Regions from separate parts of the Geodermatophilus sp. SYSU D00696 genome, predicted to be linked through region 2. Evidence: predicted binding sites of a transcription regulator. Region 2 holds the regulator's gene; each other region holds the start of a gene.
The links. Region 2 encodes LexA, which represses DNA repair genes until DNA is damaged. Its sites were predicted from a motif close to TCGAACANNTGTTCGA; they were not measured.
Positions count from the first base shown of each region.

Region 1: a site for LexA is predicted at 2,335-2,350, ahead of ACI79O_RS15985 (DUF222 domain-containing protein). Genes of this name have one in related genera too.
Region 3: a site for LexA is predicted at 2,804-2,819, ahead of ACI79O_RS14445 (DUF222 domain-containing protein). Genes of this name have one in related genera too.

Region 1 covers NZ_JBJGYY010000024.1:57,657-63,755, forward strand. The annotation lists gene gatA (Asp-tRNA(Asn)/Glu-tRNA(Gln) amidotransferase subunit GatA) at 1-1,016, opposite strand, end outside; gene gatC (Asp-tRNA(Asn)/Glu-tRNA(Gln) amidotransferase subunit GatC) at 1,013-1,345, opposite strand; gene ACI79O_RS15980 (ACT domain-containing protein) at 1,538-2,203, shown strand; gene ACI79O_RS15985 (DUF222 domain-containing protein) at 2,355-4,316, shown strand; gene ACI79O_RS15990 (nucleotide disphospho-sugar-binding domain-containing protein) at 4,581-5,852, shown strand.
Region 2 covers NZ_JBJGYY010000019.1:59,249-65,347, forward strand. The annotation lists gene nrdR (transcriptional regulator NrdR) at 1-267, opposite strand, end outside; gene ACI79O_RS13775 (hypothetical protein) at 748-1,362, opposite strand; gene ACI79O_RS13780 (LysM peptidoglycan-binding domain-containing protein) at 1,475-2,137, opposite strand; gene lexA (transcriptional repressor LexA) at 2,411-3,199, shown strand; gene ACI79O_RS13790 (hypothetical protein) at 3,273-4,346, opposite strand; gene ACI79O_RS13795 (phosphatase PAP2 family protein) at 4,318-5,061, opposite strand; gene hflX (GTPase HflX) at 5,174-6,099, opposite strand, start outside.
Region 3 covers NZ_JBJGYY010000021.1:1,350-7,448, reverse strand. The annotation lists gene ACI79O_RS14460 (helix-turn-helix domain-containing protein) at 1-214, shown strand, start outside; gene ACI79O_RS14455 (MFS transporter) at 211-1,500, shown strand; gene ACI79O_RS14450 (NAD-dependent epimerase/dehydratase family protein) at 1,552-2,670, shown strand; gene ACI79O_RS14445 (DUF222 domain-containing protein) at 2,824-4,749, shown strand; gene ACI79O_RS14440 (IS110 family RNA-guided transposase) at 5,021-6,099, shown strand, end outside.

The sequences.
Region 1 (6,099 bases), on a different contig from region 2:
ACGCGGATGCCGAACCGCATGCCCTCGAAGCGGGCCAGGTTCGACGACGCCTCGCTGGGGGCGATGAGGTAGTACGCGGGCAGCGCCAGCCCGAACGACGGGCAGGACACCTCGCGCACCTCGGCCCCGGCGGCCTCGAGCAGCGCGACCGCCTCGGCGAACCGGTCGAGCACGCCCTGCTCGTACCCCTCGCGGGCGCCCTCGCCGCCAAGTTCGCGGACGACGCCGACGCGCAGGCCCGACAGGTCGCCGCCGGCGCCGCGGCGGGCGGCCTCCACCACGGTGGGCACCGGCGCGTCGATGCTCGTGGAGTCGCGCGGGTCGTGCCCGCCGATGGCCTCGTGCAGCAGCGCGGCGTCCATGACCGTGCGGGCCATCGGGCCGGCCTGGTCGAGGCTCGAGGAGAAGGCGATCAGCCCGTAGCGCGACACCGAGCCGTAGGTGGGCTTGTGCCCGACCAGGCCGGTGACCGCGGCGGGCTGGCGGATCGAGCCCCCGGTGTCGGTGCCGAGGGCCAGCGGCGCCAGCCGGCCGGCGACCGCGGCGCTCGACCCGCCGGAGGAGCCGCCGGGGATCCGGTCGTGGTCCCACGGGTTGCGGGTCGCCCGGTAGGCGGAGTTCTCGGTGGACGAGCCCATGGCGAACTCGTCCATGTTGGTCTTGCCCAGGAGCACGGTGCCGGCGTCCTTGAGCAGGCGGGCGACGGTGGCGTCGTAGGGCGGGCGCCAGCCCTCGAGGATCCGCGAGCCGCTGGTGGTGGGCACGCCCTCGGTGACGAAGACGTCCTTGAGCGCGACCGGGATGCCGGCGAGGCCGGTGCCCGCGGTGCCCGACGCGTCGACCTCGGCGGCGCGGGCGAGCGCCGCCTCCTCGTCGACGTGCAGGTAGGCGCCGAGGGCGCCGTCCTCGGCGGCGATCCGGTCGAGGTGGGCGCGGGTGACCTCCACCGACGACGTCTCGCCGGCGGCCAGGGCCGCCTGCAGCTCGGCGGCGGTGAGGGCGGTGAGGTCGCTCACTCCTCCTCCCCCAGGATGCGCGGGACGCGGAAGCGGCCGTCCTCGGCGGCGGGGGCGCCGGCCAGGACGACGTCGCGGGGCAGGCACGGGGTGGCGACGTCGGCGCGCAGCACGTTGGTCAGCGGGACGGCGTGCGTGGTGGGCGCGACGTCGGCGACGTCGGCGCGCTGCACCTGCGCCACGGCGTCGAGGACCGCCCCCAGCTGGCCGGCGAAGCGGTCGAGCTCCTCGTCGGTGACGGCCAGGCGGGCCAGCCGCGCGAGGTGCGCGATGTCCTGGCGGCCGAGGGCGGGCGCCGCTCCGCGGTCGCTGGTGGGCTCGGTGCTCATGCTGGGGCGGGACTCCTGTCGTCGGCGCCGTGCCGGCGCCAGGGACGCAACCCGGTCACTGTACGCGGGCGCGGTGGCGCCCCGGCCCGCGGCGGGGGCGGGCTCGACCGGGGGCCACCCGGTGCGGGAAGCTGCTCCGGCACACCGATCGACGCGGATCGTCTGCCCCTCGACGTCGTCAGCGGAGGAACCGTGTCCTATCTCCTGCGACTGGTCGTCCCCGACCGCCCCGGCCTGCTCGGCGCGGTGGCGACCGCCCTGGGCGACGCGGGGGTCGACATCGTCTCCCTCGACGTGCTGGAGCGCGGCGGTGGCGTGGCCGTCGACGACGTCGTCGTCGACCTGCCGCCCGGCCGGCTGCCCGACAGCCTCATCACCGCCGCGCAGGCGGTGCCCGGCGTGCAGGTCGAGTCCCTACGGCCCTTCGCCGGCCCGCTCGACACCCACCGCGAGCTCGACCTGCTCGAGGCGCTGGCGCGCTCGGCGGAGGGCACCGCGGTGAAGCTGCTCGCCGCGGAGCTGCCGCGGGTGTTCCACGGCAGCTGGGCGGCGGTGCTGCGCGCACCCGACGGCGCGTGCGAGGTCCTCGCGGCCTCCGACGCCGCCCCGGCCTTCGAGGACCTCGCGCTGCCGTGGCTGCCGCTCACCTCGCCCCGGCTGCTGCCGAGCGAGGACGACTGGCTGCCCGAGCGCTGGCGGGAGATGGCGATCGAGATGATGGCGGCCCCCTTCGGCGACCCGGGCACCGCCGTGGTCCTCGGTCGCTCGGGCGGACCGGCGTTCCGCCGCTCGGAGCTGCTGCGCCTGGCACACCTCACGGGGATCGCGACGACGGTCGCCCACCTGCCGCCGGCCTGAACACTGGCGATGTCGGTCCCGCGGACCGGCGTCCTCGCGGGGGTCGTGGCCACGGTCGGCCACCTCCCGCCGACCTGGACCCGGCTCTGAGCTGCACCTTTCCTGTCCACAGGACTTGATCGACACCCCGCTCGAACGTATGATCGACTACGTGACGGCGGCCTCCTCCCCGGTGCTCGACGCGCCCGCCCCCGCGGTGGGGTGGGCGTCGGGGCCGCTGGGGGCGGTGCAGGCCGCCGACCGGGAGATCGCCCGGCAGACCGCGCTGCGGGCCCGGGCGGTGGCCGCGTTCGCCGCATCCCGGCCGTCGTCGGCCGACCGGCCGCAAGGCTCGCCGGGAGCGATGGCCGCCGACCGGTGGGCCGCCCGTCCTGACCTGCTCCGGCCGGTGAGCGAGTGGGCCACCGACGAGCTGGCCGTGGCGCTTTCGGTGTCGACGCAGGCCGCGCAGCTGCTGCTGGAGCGGTCGCTGACCCTGGTGCACCGGCTGCCGGGCACGCTGGCCGCGCTGGAGGCCGGGGCGCTGCACGTCGGGCACCTGGGCCCGCTGCTCGACAAGGTCGCCCCGATCACCGACGCCGCGTTGCGCACCGCGATCGAGCGGGATCTGCTCGCCTGGGCCGCCGGGCGGCACACCACGCCGGGGCAGCTGGGCGACAAGGCCCGCCGGGAGCTGCTCACGCGCACCGCCCGCACCGCCGCCGATGACCTGCTGCGCGCGGTGCGGAAGCGCGGGGTGTCGGCCGGTCCGGACCGGGTCGAGGGGATGAGCGTGGTCTCGGCGCTGCTGACCACCCCCGAGGCCGCCGCCCTGCTCGCCGCCCTCGGTGCGTACGCCGACGCGCTGCCCGCCGACGGCCGCAGCCGGGGGCAGAAGATGGCCGACTGCCTGCTGGACCTGGTGCTCCGCCCGGGCGAGTCCGGGCTGCCGCCGGTGCAGGTGACGCTGACCGTGGTCGCTCCGGTCGGGGCGCTGCGGGGCGGGGACGCCGCGTGCGAGGTCGACGGGCAGGTGGTGCCCGCCGAGCTGGTCCGGGCGCTGCTGGCCGCCCTCACCGGCCACCGGGCCGCCGCCGACGCCCCCGCGACCGACATGGAGCCGGCCGACATGGAGCCGGCCGACACGGAGCCGACCGACCCGGATCTGACCAAGACAGGGCCGAGCGACCCGGAGCCGACCGATCCGGAGCCGACTGCCACGGACCCGAAGCCGGCCTCCGGCGGGGACGACGTCCTGGGCTGGGAGGCGCGGCAGCAAGCCGAACTGGAGGCCTGGTGGGCGCAGATGGAACGCCGGGTGCTGGCCGGCGAGTTCGACGCCGAACCAGCCCCCTGCTACGTCGACGACGAGCCACCTGACCACCTCTACGGCCCACCACCGGACCCCGGCGACGCCCCGTCACCCTGCACTTCTCCCGACCCTGGCGACGCTGCGTGTCCCGAGAGCTGGTGGGCGCGCGCCGACCGCGCCGTCCACGACGCCAGTGCTGCCCTGCTCGGGCTGGAGCGCGCCCTGGGCCATGCCCGCCGCACGGTGGCCACCGCGCGGCGCGCCGACACCACCGACGAGGCCACCTGGGCACGCAGCCCGGCCGGCCGGGTGAGCGCCGCCCCCGACGCGCTGACCGCGCTCACCGCGGCCACCGACACCGCCCGCGCCGACCTGGCCGCGCTGCTCGCCGCCACCGCCGGGGGCGGGCTGGCCGACCGGCCCCGCATCGCACTCACCCATGCTCTGACCGGTGCGCTGCTGGCCCTCACCGACCTGCCCGCCCTGCACCGCGCCGCCCGCACCGGCACCGGGCTCGGCGCCCCTGCCGCCGCCGCCGGCTACCGGCCGAGCGTCGCGCTGGACCGGCACGTCCGCGCCCGCGACCGCCGCTGCCGCTTCCCCGGCTGCCGCCGCCGCGTCCCCCGCGGCGGCGAGCTCGACCACGCGGTTTCCTGGCCGGCCGGACCCACCACCGCGGCCAACCTCACCGGCTACTGCACCGGCCACCACCGCGGCAAGCACCAGGCCCCCGGCTGGACCCACACCCTCGCCCCCGACGGCACCCTCACCGTCACCACACCCACCGGGCTCACCGCCGCCACCACCCCACCGCCCTACTGAGGCAAATCCTGCCGGTCGCAGGCGCCACCACCCTCGAAGGCGGCCCGTGAGACGTGTGGCGCCTCCCGGCTGGACGGTTCGGTTCCGGCTCCGGCGATGGCCTGAGGTCGCCCCCTCGGGCAAGGCTGTGGAGGGGAGGGAGAGACGGCGACGCGGTCGCGGTGCTCACAGCGCGTGCGCCGACCCCCTGCGCGACGAGCGCCTTCTCAGCCGAGCACCGGGACGGGATGCTGGCGGCCCGCCCCGAGACCAGGACGGTGTGACATGGCACGACGGCATCCCGGCCGGTTCCTCCTGGCAGCGATCGACGGCGGTGGCACCCTGCCGCCGGCCCTGGGGCTCGCGGGCGAACTCGTCCGGCGGGGTCACACCGTGGAGGTCCTGGGTGACCCGACGGCCGAGAAGTCCGCGAGAGCGGCCGGCTGCGGATTCACCACCTGGCCGACTGCGCCGCGCATCGACACGATCGCGGACCAGACGGCGCTGATCCAGGAACTCGAGCGCGGCAACCCGCTGCGCCAGCTCGCCGCCGCGCGGGACCGGATCCTCGTGGGGCCCGCGGCTCGTTTCGCCGACGACGTGGTCGCCGCCGCAGTAGCGCTCCGGGTGGACGCCGTGCTGGCCGACGCCCTCCCCGGGCTGCTCATCGGCGCCCAGGCGACCGCACTGCCCACGGCCGCACTGATGGCGAACGTCTACCTGCGCCCGACCCCCGGGTTGCCCGTGATGCTGTCGGGGTGGATGCCCGGGCGAGGCCCGGTCGGGCGGACCCGGGACGCCCTCATGCGGAGTGCCCTGCGGCTGGTGTCCGCACGGGTCGTGCCCGGCCTCAACGCCGCGCTCGCGGCGCACGAACTCGCGCCGGTGCGGAACACGTTCGAGTTGCTCGACCGCTGTCGTGCGGTGCTCGTGATGACCAGCCCGTCGTTCGACTTCCAGTCGCCGCACATCCCCGCCAACGTCCACTTCGTGGGCCCGCAACTGGACGACCCTGACTGGGCGGCGAACGGTGACTGGCGACCCGAGGGCGGCGACCCGCTGGTGCTGGTCGCGACCAGTTCCGTCTTCCAGGACCAGATCGGCCTGCTGCGCCGTGTGGTCGACGCCTTGGGTCGGCTGCCGGTGCGAGGCCTGGTCACCACCGGTCGGGCGGTCGATCCGGTCGACGTCCCCGCCCCCGGCAACGTACGGGTCGTCCGGGCCGCGCCGCACCGGGCGGTCCTCTCCGAGGCCGCCGTCGTCGTGACCCATGCCGGTCACGGCAGCGTGCTCAAGGCGCTGGCGTCGGGGGTGCCGCTGATCTGCATGCCGATGGGCCGGGACCAGAAGGACAACACCCTGCGCGTGCTGCGCATCGGCGCGGGGGTGCGGGTGGCGGAGGACGCCCCCGCGGACCGGGTCGCCGCCGCTGTTCAGCAGGTTCTGGACGATCCCGCCTACCGCACGGCGGCGCGGCGTTTCGCCGACACACTGGCGGAGGAGGCGCGGACCCGTCCGAGTGCGGCCGACCGCGCTGAAGCGCTGCTCCTCGGCTGAGCGGGATCGGCGAGGCCGGCAGGCGGAACCGGACTCACTCCTCCGTCAGTCGATCCCGCGTCCCTCGGTGGGCCGCTCGGGGACACGGGCCGGCGTCGGGGGGAGCTCGTCACCGAGACCCTGCAGCGCTGGTCAGCGCCGCCCTCGATCACCACCGTCCGGCCGTGACGCAGGACGTCCGAGCACCGCTCCACCTGCCCAGCGCTGCTGTCCTCGGCGAGCTCGGGCCCTACCTCGGAGCGGTGGG
Region 2 (6,099 bases):
CTCCACCTGCTGGGCGAGCTGCTGGAGCTGGTCCTCGTCGACCGGCCGGCCCTGGCAGGCCCGGCGCACGCCCGCGACGACCTTCGAGCGGTTGAACGGCTCGCTGACCCCGCTGCGCTTGACGACGGCGAGGACGGCCTCCTCCACCGTGGTGAACCGGCGGCCGCAGGCGGGACAGGAACGACGGCGACGGGTGGTGGCACCCTCGTCGGCCTCGCGCGAGTCGATCACCCGGCTGTCGGGGTTGTGGCAGAAGGGGCAGCGCACTGCGGTTCACCTCCCTCTGCGGACGAGCTCGGTACCGGTCTCCCCGGCGCCGGGTGGGACGTGCCGGCGGACGGCCGGATGCCACCGGCCACCACGCCTCGCCGCCCTCTGCTGTGGACCCCTCTGGGGACATCCGGTGGACACCCCGGGGATGACCTGAGGACGGCCCTGTGGAGGACTCCCTCCGTCGTGACCACTAGATGTAGGGGGACAGTAGGCCTGGCTCCACAACATCTGCAAGCCGACGCCGGGCGTGTCTCTTCCCCCGAGATGCGGTCGTGACCTCGCGGTGACCAGGCGCGACCACCTCTCCCACCCGTCACACGACACGCCGCGGCGCCCGCGCGTCCGCGCGCGGGACACGGCTGCCGGGTGTACACGCCGGCCACGACCAGGACCGCCGCCACCGCGCGGTGCCCGGCACGGCCGGGGACGCCGCCGGCGGGTCCGGGAGGGCGCGGGACGCCCGAGAGGGGTCGCTCAGACCGACGGGCGCACCGCGGGACGCCTGCCGCGCGGGTTCGGCACCAGGTCGCCCAGACGGATCGGCCGGGTGAGCAGGTCGGGCTCCGCGTCGGGAACGAGGGTGGCGCCAGAGGTGCCCACGGACACCGCGACGGGTGCCCCGGCGGACCCGGCGACGGCCGGCATCTCGGCGGTGACCGCGCGGTGCCGGCCGGCGCCGGCCGCGGAGGGAGCCCGGTGCCGGCCGGGCCCGGCCACGCCGACGGCGGGCTGCTCGGCGGTCACGTCGGCACAGTGCCGGCGGGAACGGCGCGGGCGGTCAGCAGCCGGCACGCCGACCGGGCGGACGACGGACATCGCGGCCGTGGCAGCGACCGCCGTGGCGACCGCCGGCGCCAGCGTGAGCCGGCGCTCCGGCAGCCGGACGGCGGCCAGATCGACCCAGGTCCCGGCGCCCTCGACGACGCCCGGGACCTCGGTGCGCAGTCGCACCCAGACCTCGCACGCGCCGGTCTCGTCGTGCCGCCAGCCGAGCATCGCGCCCGCGACCCAGGCGCCGTCCACGAGCACCTCGACGTCCTGCGGCGACCCGAATGACACCGCTGCCCTGCTGTTCACGGCTGCTGACACGTCCTCACCGTATGTGTTCGTTCAAGCCGAATGCGTGAGCGACCGGACACCGATGGTTGACGAACCGGGCGGGGCGGTCTCGTCACTTGTCCGAGGAGTGCCCCCGTCCCGGTCACGGCAGGCGCAGCACCTGACCGGCGACCACCGCCGAGTCGTCGAGGTCGTTGAGCTCCTCGATCGCGTCGACGACGACCCGCACGTCCTGCTCCGGGCCGGCGACCTCGCCGGCGATCGACCACACGGTGTCACCCGGCTGCACGACGACACTGCTCTCCCCGGCGAGCCGCAGGCCCTGCTCGGGAGCGAGCACCTCCCGCCCCAGGACCGCGCCGCCGACGCCCGCGGCGAGGACCAGCACGGCCACCAGGCGGCGCCCGCGGCGGGTCAGCCGCACGGGCCCGGGGGCCGGCGCCGCCGGACCGCGGCCGGCCCGGGCCGGCTCGCAGCGCACCGGCCGGCCCCCCGGCCGCGCCGGTGCCCGGCGGGTGCGGGGCGCCTCGGCGGCCGGCCCCGCGGCGGGACCGGTGGCGCGGACGGGCGCCGCGGCCGGGCGGTCGGGCACCGGCCGCAGGTGCCCGGTGATCCGCGGACCCGAGCCCGGCAGGGCCGCCCGCGGCGACGCCGGAGTGCCCTGGGCCGGGCGACGCGGAGCCGGGGGAGGTGCCTGCCGGCGCGGGGCCGCGGTCCCGCGCGCGGCCCCCTCCGCCAGCAGCGGCCGCCAGGGGACCCGGACCGCCGCGTCGAACTCCAGAACCGCCTGGTGCACGCTGCCCATGACCACTCCTCCTCGTCATCCCACCGCCGTCGAACACGCGTTCGATCGAACGTCTGTGCGATGTCTACCGCATGGGACCGACGGGGTCGACCCGACACCTCCGACGGGTTTCGAACACACGTTTGAAGTACCGGGCCCGAGGCGCTACGGTCCGATCAGCAGCCGTCCGCCCGTTCCCCCGGACGCCGGCACCTCCCGGCGTCCGGGGGCCGGGTCCTCCGGGTGGCGGGCGGGACACGAGGGCCGTGGCGACACGGCCGGCGAGGAGGAGACGTGGCGGGCACGAGCGGCACCGGCCAGGGCACGCGCGGGGGCACGGCCACCCGGCGAGGAGGCCGGCGGGGGACGGACACCGCTGCCGACGGCGCCGGGGGGCAGACCGCCGCGGTGCGGTCGTTCCCCGATCGGGGCGACGCCGGCGACGGGCTGAGCCAGCGGCAGCGCCGGGTCCTCGAGGTCATCCGCGACTCGATCGACCGCCGCGGTTACCCGCCCTCGGTCCGGGAGATCGGCGAGGCGGTGGGCCTGTCCTCGGCGTCGTCGGTCGCCCACCAGCTCTCGGTGCTGCAGAAGAAGGGATGGCTGCGGCGCGACCCCAACCGCCCGCGCGCACTCGACGTGCGGCTGCCCGGGGACACGGCCGCCGAGGGCGCACCGGCCGCGCCGGCCGCCGCCGACGGCAGCACCGCGCCCACCTACGTGCCGCTGGTCGGCAGGATCGCCGCCGGTGGCCCGGTGCTGGCCGAGCAGGCCGTCGAGGACGTCTTCCCGCTGCCGCGCGAGCTGGTCGGCGAGGGCACCCTCTTCATGCTCCGCGTCGCCGGCGACTCGATGGTCGACGCGGCGATCTGCGACGGCGACTGGGTGGTCGTGCGCCAGCAGCCCACCGCCGAGAACGGCGAGATCGTCGCCGCCATGCTCGATGGCGAGGCCACGGTCAAGACCTACAAGCGGCGCGACGGGCACGTGTGGCTGCTGCCGCACAACCCGGCCTACGAGCCCATCCCGGGTGACGAGGCCACCGTCCTCGGCCGCGTGGTGTCCGTCCTGCGCCGCGTCTGACCCACCGCCCGACCCACGCGGGCCCGGCTCCCGCCGACCGGCGCGGCAGGAGCCAGGCCCCGGGGTCGCGGGTTCAGCCGGTGGGTGGCGCGGCCGCCCGCCGGCGGCGCAGGCGGCCGCCGATCCACACCGCCACCGTGGCGACGGCGGCCGCCACCAGCCCGGCGGTGACCGGGGGGATGTCCGTGCCGCCGTCGGCGGGCGCGGTCGCCGTCGAGGTCCCCGCCGGTGACGACGACGCGGCGGCCCCGGCCGGGATCGGCACGACCGTGACGTCGCCGGGCGGTCCCTCCCCGGCGACGAGCAGCGCGGCGCCGTCGGCGGTGAACGACACCGCCTCGCCCTGCGGCGCCTCGAGCAGCGCGATGCGCACCGGCTCGCCCGCCAGCGCGGCCGGGACGTCGGACCCGGCGAGCGGCCAGACGTAGGCGTCGGTGTAGGTCCGCAGCGCGATCCGGCTGCCGTCGCGGGCGACCGCGCCCCCGGTCACCAGCAACTGGCCGGCACGCCCGACCGGGCCGCCCGGCGTCCCGGTGAGCGTGAAGGCCACGGTGCCCACGTCGGCCAGCTCGACCGTGCCGCCGTCGACCAGCGGTGCCGCCGGCCGGTAGACGTGACTGGCCCCGAGCACCTCCTTGGTGACCAGGTACGGCGTGCCGTCGGGCGCGACCAGCAGTGCCTCGGCGTCGTGCGGGCCGTCGGGATAGGTGAGCCGGTGCAGCGCCGTGGCGCCGTCGGGCCGCAGCGCGATGAGGGCGACGGTCTCCCGGGTGGCGTTGTTGTCCCCGGTGTCGGCCAGCCACACGGTGCCGTCGGGTCCGACGCCGAGGTCCTCGGGGTCGTAGGGGTCCAGCGGCGCGACGGTCTCGTCGACGACCCGGCAGGTCTGGTCGAGGACCGCGACGGTCACCCGCTCACCGCCGTCGGCGACGGCCAGCATCCGGTCGCCGACGTCGACGAGACCGGAGAGCTCCGCGAGCCGGGGGTCGGTCACCTGGCAGCGCCGTGCGGGCGTGGCCTCCTCGGCGGCCGCGGAGGCCGATGGCAGCAGGACCGGGGCGAGCCCCAGCGCGAGCCCGAGGACGGCGGCCGGTGCGCGCGGGGCGCACGCCCGCGCGCTACGCGGGAGGACGGCCGGCGCGGGCACCCGCCCAGCGTGACAGCACGACTGCGTCGAGTGCGTGCACCACGCCCAGCAGCAGGATCCCGACCGAGGCCCCGACGACCGCGTCGGTGACCCAGTGGAAGTCCAGCGAGACCATGGCGATCCCGGTGGCCACCGGCCCGACGACGCTGAGCCACCACAGCGTCCGCTGCACCGGCGGCGCGAGCCGGTACTCGACGGCCTGCCAGCGGGCCACGCCCCACATGAGCACGGCGTTGGCCACGTGCCCCGAGGGGTAGCTGGCGCCGTCGCGGTGGAAGAACGAGCCGGGATAGGCGGGCGCCGTGCGACCGGTGCCGAACTTGAACGCGTAGACCACGACGGTCAGCAGGGCGAGGGCGACGAGCACCCGCACCAGGGGCAGCAGCGTCCGCCGGCGGATGCACAGCCAGCCGACCAGGCCGGCCAGGACGACGAGGATCGTGCCCCGTCCGCCGATCTGGGTGACCGCCCAGACCGGCCAGTAGGCCGGGGAGTCGCGCAGCCCCCACTGGCTGACGATCTCGGAGACCTCGAGGTCGAGCCGCTCCAGGACACCCCGGCTGAGCAGGTCGACGGTGACGCCCACGGTCACCACGAGCGACAGGATCATCAGCCACCACGGCGGCCGTCCTGGGGTCACGACGGCGGGGACGGGGGCCGACGGGTCGCCGTCGGCCGGCGCTCCCCTCCCCCGACGCACCACGCCGCTGGTCACGCGGCCACGGTACCGGGCCGTGACCCGGCCGTGACCTCGCCGCGGGGGACGGCGAGCCGCCCGGGTGACCGGCGGGCAGCCGGTCACCCGGGCGGGCGAGCGCCGCGGCCGGTCAGCCGACCGGGACGGCGAACCGCTCCAGCGCCGCGGCCAGGCCGCCGTCGACCCGCGCACTCAGCCGGGTGCCGTCCGCCTCGTGCTGCTCGCTCAAGACCTCGCCGTCGCGGTGGACGCGGGCCACCAGGTCGCCGCGGTCGTAGGGCACGAGCACCTCGACCTCGACGTCCGGGTGCGGCAGCCGGGCGGCGACGACCTCGCGGAGCTGCTCGATGCCCTCGCCGGTCCGCGCCGAGACCCACACCGCGCCGGGGAGCGCCCGGCGCAGGGTCAGCACGTCGTCCTCGGTCATGGCGTCGACCTTGTTGACGACGATCAGCTCGGGCACCGCCGCGGCGTCGATCTCGCGCAGCACCACGTGCACCGCGTCGATCTGGCCGAGCGGGTCGGGGTCGGAGCCGTCGACGACGTGCAGCAGCAGGTCGGCGCCGGCCACCTCCTCCAGCGTCGAGCGGAAGGCGTCGACGAGCTGGTGCGGCAGGTGCCGCACGAACCCGACGGTGTCGGTGAGGGTGTACTCGCGGCCGTCGGGCGACTGCGCGCGGCGCACCGTCGGGTCGAGGGTGGCGAACAACGCGTTCTCCACCAGCACGCCGGCACCGGTGAGCCGGTTGAGCAGGCTGGACTTGCCGGCGTTGGTGTAGCCGGCGATCGCCACGCTCGGGACGGCGTTGCGGCCGCGCGCCGAGCGCTGGGTCGCCCGCGCGGTGGCCATGCCGGCGATCTCGCGGCGCAGCCTGCTGACCCGCGACCGGATCCGCCGCCGGTCGGTCTCGATCTTCGTCTCACCGGGACCGCGGGTACCGATGCCGCCACCACCGGCGACGCGGCCACCGGCCTGCCGGGACAGCGACTCACCCCAGCCGCGCAGGCGCGGCAGCATGTACTGCATCTGCGCGAGCTCGACCTGGGCCTTGCCCT
Region 3 (6,099 bases), on a different contig from region 2:
GCACGCCGAGCAGCGGGAGTCGCTGGACGACGTCTGGCGCGACGCCGTCTCGCTCAACGACTGGGCGCTGCGCCTGTCCCCCGCCGCCGTCCGGGAGCTGACCGAGGAGCTCAACGGGGTGCTGGCGCGCTGGCGCGCCGAGCGCGAGGAGCCGGGCGAGCCGCTCGTGCACGTCCTGCTCGACCTGTTCCCGCTGACCGAGGACCCGGCGTGAGGGCCCCGCTGTCGGTGCGCTCGGCCGGCCGGCGGTTCGTCGGGCTCACCGCGCTGCGCTGGCTGCCGGTCGGCATCTCGGCGCCGGTCACGGTGCTGCTGGCCTCGTCGCGCGGGCTCTCCCCCGCCGACATCGGGCTGGTGCTGGCCGTCTACTCGGTGGTCACGCTGCTGCTGGAGCTGCCGACCGGCGGGCTCGCCGACGCGATCGGGCACCGGCCGGTCCTGGTCCTGTCCGGGCTGCTGGGCATCGCGTCGCTGCTCACGATGGCCGCCGCGGACACCGTGCCGCTGTTCGCCCTGGCGTGGGGGCTGCAGGGCGCGTCGCGGGCACTGGACTCCGGCCCGCTGGAGGCCTGGTACGTCGACACCGTGCACGCCGCGGACCCCGACGCCGACCCGGCGTCGGGCCTGTCGCGAGCCGGCGCCGCCGACGGCCTGGGGCTGGCCCTGGGCGCCGCGCTCGGCGGGGCGCTGCCGCTGCTGGCCGAGGGCCGGGGCAGCGCCGCGCTCGTGCTGCCGCTGCTCCTGGCTGCGGCGCTGGTCGCGGTGTCGGTGGTCGCCGTCCTCGCGCTCGTCGTCCCCCTGCCGACGGCGACGTCGGGCGGGCTGCACGCCCTGGCCGGCGGGGTCCGGGAGGTGCCCGTGGTGGTCCGCGACACCGTGCGGCTGGCCGCGCGGCACCGCGTCCTGCGCCGGCTGCTGGCCATCTCGTTCCTGACCGGCACCGCGCTGACCACCCTCGAGGTGCTGGGCCCGCTGTGGTTCGCCGAGCTCGGCGGCGGCCTCGACCGCGGGGCAGCGGTGTACGGGGTGGTCATGGCCGTCTCGTTCGCCGCCGCCGGGCTGGGCGCCCTGCTGGCACCGGCCGTCCGCCGGCTCGCCCGGGGCTCGGTGGCCTGGGCCAGCCTGGTCACCGCGGTGCTCGGCGCGCTCGCCGTCGCCGCGGTCGCGGTGGCCGGGCACGTGGCGGTCGCCGCCGCCGCGTTCGTCGTCTTCTACCTGGCCAACGGCGCCGGCTGGCCGCTGCGCCAGGCACTGCTGCACGAACAGGTGAGCGCCGCCCAGCGGTCGACGACGGTCTCGGCCAAGTCGCTCGCGCTCATGGTCGGTGGCGGCCTCGGCAGCCTGCTGCTGCCCCGCCTGGCCGACGCCGCCGGCCTGCCGGCCGGGTTCCTCGCCGGGGCGGCCGCGCTGCTCCTCATCGCCGTGGTCTCGCTCGGGCTGCGCCCGCGGGACGAGGAGCTCGCGGCGCCGGACGCGGTGCCGGCGCCCGCGGTGCGCTGATGTGACGCACCCCGTCGGGTTGCGCACGGCCACCGGGGGTAGCGGCGGGACATGGCTGAGCTCCCCCAGGCGCATCTGCAGGGCCTCAAGGTCGCCGTCACCGGCGCGAGCGGCAACGTCGGCACCGCGCTGCTGCGGCGGCTGACCGCTCCCGGCAGCGGCGTGGCCGAGGTCCGCGGGCTGGCCCGCCGGGAGCCGCCGGACCGCGAGCCGTACTCGTCGGTCACCTGGTACACCGCCGACCTCGGGGACACCGGCAGCGAGCAGGCGCTGACCAACCTGCTCGAGGACGTCGACGCCGTCGTCCACCTGGCCTGGGTGCTGCAGCCGGGGCGGCGGTCCGACGAGCTGCGGAAGGCCAACGTCGACGGCACCCGCCGGGTCATGCGCGCCGCGGTGGCCGCCGGGGTGCAGCACGTGGTGCACATGTCCTCGCTGGGCGCCTACGCGGCGGGCGGCGGCGACCGTCCGGTCACCGAGGACTGGCCGGTGACCGGCATCCCGAGCTCGCAGTACAGCCGGCAGAAGTCCGAGGCCGAGCGGGTCGTGCGCGAGGTCGTCGGCCGGCGGTCCGACGTCACGCTGACCGTCGTCCGGCCGACGCTGGTGCTCCAGCCTGAGGCGGCCAGCGAGATCGGCCGCTACTTCCTCGGTCCGCTGGTGTTCGGCGCGGTGCGCCTGGTGCCCGGGCAGATCGCGTCCGTCCTGCCCCTGCCCCTGCCGTCGCTGCGGGTCGGCTTCGTCCACGCCGACGACCTCGCCGACGCGATCACCCGCATGCTCGACCGGCGCGTCCCCGGGCCGTTCAACGTCTCCGCCGACCCGGCGCTCGACGCCGACGGGATCGCCCGCGCGCTGGGCACCACACGGATCCCCGTCCCGGCGGTGCTGGTCCGGACCGGGCTGACGGCTGCCTTCCGCGCGCACGTCGTCCCCACCGAGCCCGGCTGGCTCGACCTGGGCCTCCGGTCGCCGGTGCTCGACACCACCCGCGCGCGCACGCAGCTGGACTGGCAGCCGGCCCACCGCGGCGACGACGTGCTGCGCCAGTTCGTCACGGCCCTCGGCCGCGGCGAGGGCGCGCCGGGACCGCTGCTGTCCCCCACGGGCGGCCGCGAGCACGACCCGGCCGGCGACCCGGCCAACGTCCCGAACCGCCGTCCGGACTGAGCGGCCCCTGCCCGCTCCGGGTTTCGTCACTCCGACTGGGGCCGCAGCCGAGTGCCGCCGCGCGCCGTGGCCGCACAGGCCCAGACGTCTGACCTGCTGATCCACCCTCCCCGGGACTTGCTCAGCCACTGGTTCGAACATATGATCGAAAACGTGACGGAAGCGGTGGGGGTCGACGAGCCCACGGTGGGGTGGGCGTCGGGGCCGCTGGGTGCGGTGCAGGCCGCCGACCGGGAGATCGCCCGGCAGATCGCGCTTCGGGCCCGGGCGGTGGCCGCGTTCGCCGCATCCCGGCCGTCGTCGGCCGACCGGCCGCAAGGCTCGCCGGGAGCGATGTCGGCCGACCGGTGGGCGGCCCGAACCGAGGTGCTGCGGCCGGTCAGCGAGTGGGCCGCGCACGAGTTGTCGATCGCGCTGGACCTCACCGTGCAACGCGCCGAGGAGGAGCTGGCGCGGTCGCTGACCCTGGTGCACCGGTTGCCCCGGGTGCTCGATGCGCTGGAGTCCGGGCTGCTGCACGCCGGGCACCTGTGGTGCCTGCTCGAGCACGTGGCCCCGATCGCCGACGACGCGCTGCGCGCCCGCATCGAGGCCGAACTGCTCGCCTGGAGGGCCACCCGGCACCAGGTGACCACCCCGGCGCAGCTCGGCGACCGGGTGCGTCGCGTGGTCGCCCGGCACAACGCCCGCGACGCCGCCCGCGACCTGAACAGGGCACTCGAGCAGCGCGGCGTCACCGTCCGCCCGGATCGCACCGCCGGGATGAGCGTGATCTCGGCGCTGCTGACCACCCCGGAGGCGCACGCCCTCGTCGCGACCCTGGGCGCCCACGCCGACGCGCTGCCCGCCGATCCGGCCGATGGCCGCACCCGGGGGCAGAGGATGGCCGACTGCCTGCTGGACCTGGTGCTCCGCCCCGGCGAGTCCGGCCTGCAGCCGGTCCAGGTGGCGCTGACCGTGGTCGCCCCGGTCGGCGCGCTGCTGGGCGGGGACGCCGCGTGTGAGATCGACGGGCAGGTGGTGCCCGCAGAGCTGGTCCGGGCGCTGCTGGCCGCCCTCACCGGCCATCCGGTCCATGCCGCAACCGCCATCACCGGCCCTGCCGCGACCGACACCGCGACCGACACCGCGACCGACATCGAGCCGGCCGCCGAGGCGTCCATCGGCGCCGAGCCGACCGGCACGGCTCCTCCCGGCGGGCCGGCGCGCGCGGTCCTGAGCGAGGACGAGGACTTCGCGCTGTGGTCGGAGGAGATGGAGCGCCGCATCCTGGCCGGGGAGTTCGACGCCAAGCCGCCACCCTGCTACGTCGACGATGACCCGCCACCGGATCCCGGCGAGGATCCACCGCCGCGCGTCCCGCCCGACGCGGACCACACGACCGTCCCGGGTGACACCTCATGCCCCGATGGCTGGTGGGCCCGCGCCGATCGGGCCGTCGACGACGCCAGTGCTGCCCTGCTCCGGCTCGAGCGCGCTCTGGGCCACGCCCGCCGGACGGTGGCCACCGCCGAACGCGCCGACGCCACCGACGAGGCCACCTGGGCGGCGAGCCCCGCCGGCCGGGTCACCGCCGCCCCCGACGTCCTCACCCAGCTGGCCGCAGCCACCGAGCAGGCCTGCGCCGACCTCGCCGCCCTGCTCGCCGCCACCGCCGGGGGCGGGCTGACCGACCGGCCCCGCATCGCGCTCACCCACGCGGCCGGCGGCGCGCTGCTGGCCCTCACCGACCTGCCCGCCCTGCACCGCGCCGCCCGCACCGGCACCGGGCTCGGCGCCCCTGCCGCCAGCCCCGGCTACCGGCCCAGCGCCGCCCTCGACCGGCACGTCCGCGCCCGCGACCGCCGCTGCCGCTTCCCCGGCTGCCGCCGCCCCGTCCCCCGCGCCGGCGAGCTCGACCACGCCACCCCCTGGCCGGCCGGACCCACCACCGCGGCCAACCTCACCGGCTACTGCACCGGCCACCACCGCGGCAAGCACCAGGCCCCCGGCTGGACCCACACCCTCGCCCCCGACGGCACCCTCACCGTCACCACACCCACCGGGCTCACCGCCGCCACCACCCCGCCGCCCTATTAGGGCCTGTTCCGCCGGTCGCCGGCGCCACGACCGCCATCTCTGAAGTCCCGTCGACCCCTGTCGGGGAGCGTCGTTCCGCGCCGAGAATGGTCTGCGGCCACCCGTTGACGTCGTAGTCGCCTGGTCGTCGAGGCCGTTCTGAAGTCGGGCGCCGGGAGTTGTGCTGTGGGCCGTTTCGTGTGCTTCGAGCACGAGGATCAGATTCGCCGTTCCCTGCAGCTCCTACGGGTGGCCGCCCCAGGTTCCGTTCGAGATGACGGAGGCGAGGGCGATGCAGGTCGAGACCGACGAACCCGAGGTGATCGAGCGGGTGGCGGCGTTGGATGTGAGCAAGGCCGAGGTGGTGTGCTGCGCTCGGGTGCCCGGTCCGGGCCGTCAGCGGATGCAGGAGGTCCGCACCGTCTCCACGATGACCTCGGAGCTGCTGGCGCTCGGTGACTGGCTGGCCGAGCTCGGGGTGACCCGGGTGGTGATGGAGGCGACCAGCGACTACTGGCGGGCGCCGTTCTATCTGCTGGAGGACCGCTTCGAGGCCTGGCTGGTCAACGCCCATGACGTCAAGCACTTGCCCGGCCGGCCCAAGACGGATCGGCTGGATGCGGTGTGGCTGTGCAAGGTCGCCGAGCGGCAGATGCTGCGCCCGAGCTTCGTGCCACCGCCGGCGATCCGGGAGCTGCGCGATCTGACCCGCTACCGGGTTGATCTGCTGGCGGTGCGCACCGCGGAGAAGCAGCGGGTGGAGAAGCTGCTCGAGGACGCGCTGATCAAGCTGACGGCCGTGGTCAGTGACCCCTTCGGCGCCTCGGCGCGGGCGATGATGGCCGCGCTGATCGCCGGCGAGCGCGATCCGGCGGTGCTCGCGGCGCTGGCGCGGGGCAGTCTGCGGTCGAAGTCGGCGCGGCTCACCGAGGCGCTGACCGGCCGGTTCACCGCCCACCACGCCTTCCTGCTCAGCCAGATGCTGCAGCGGGTGGACGCGGTCACCGCCGACATCGCCACCGTGCAAGCCCGCATCGAGGAGCAGATCGGGGAGCTGGCGCCCGCGGTGGCCAAGCTGGATTCGATCCCCGGAGTGGGGCCGGTGGCGGCGCAGATGATCCTGGCCGAGATCGGCACCGACATGACCCGCTTTCCCACCCCGGCACACCTCACCTCGTGGGCTCGGTTCGCTCCGGGAGTGAGCGAGTCCGCCGGCCGACCGAAGGCAACGCCGGCACCGGCAAGGGCAACCGCTACCTGGCGCGGGTGGCCGGTGAGGCCGCGGTCAGCGCCGGCCGCACCAACACCTTCCTCGGCGAGCGCTACCGACGCATCGCCCGGCGGCGGGGCAAGAAGCGAGCGATCGTCGCG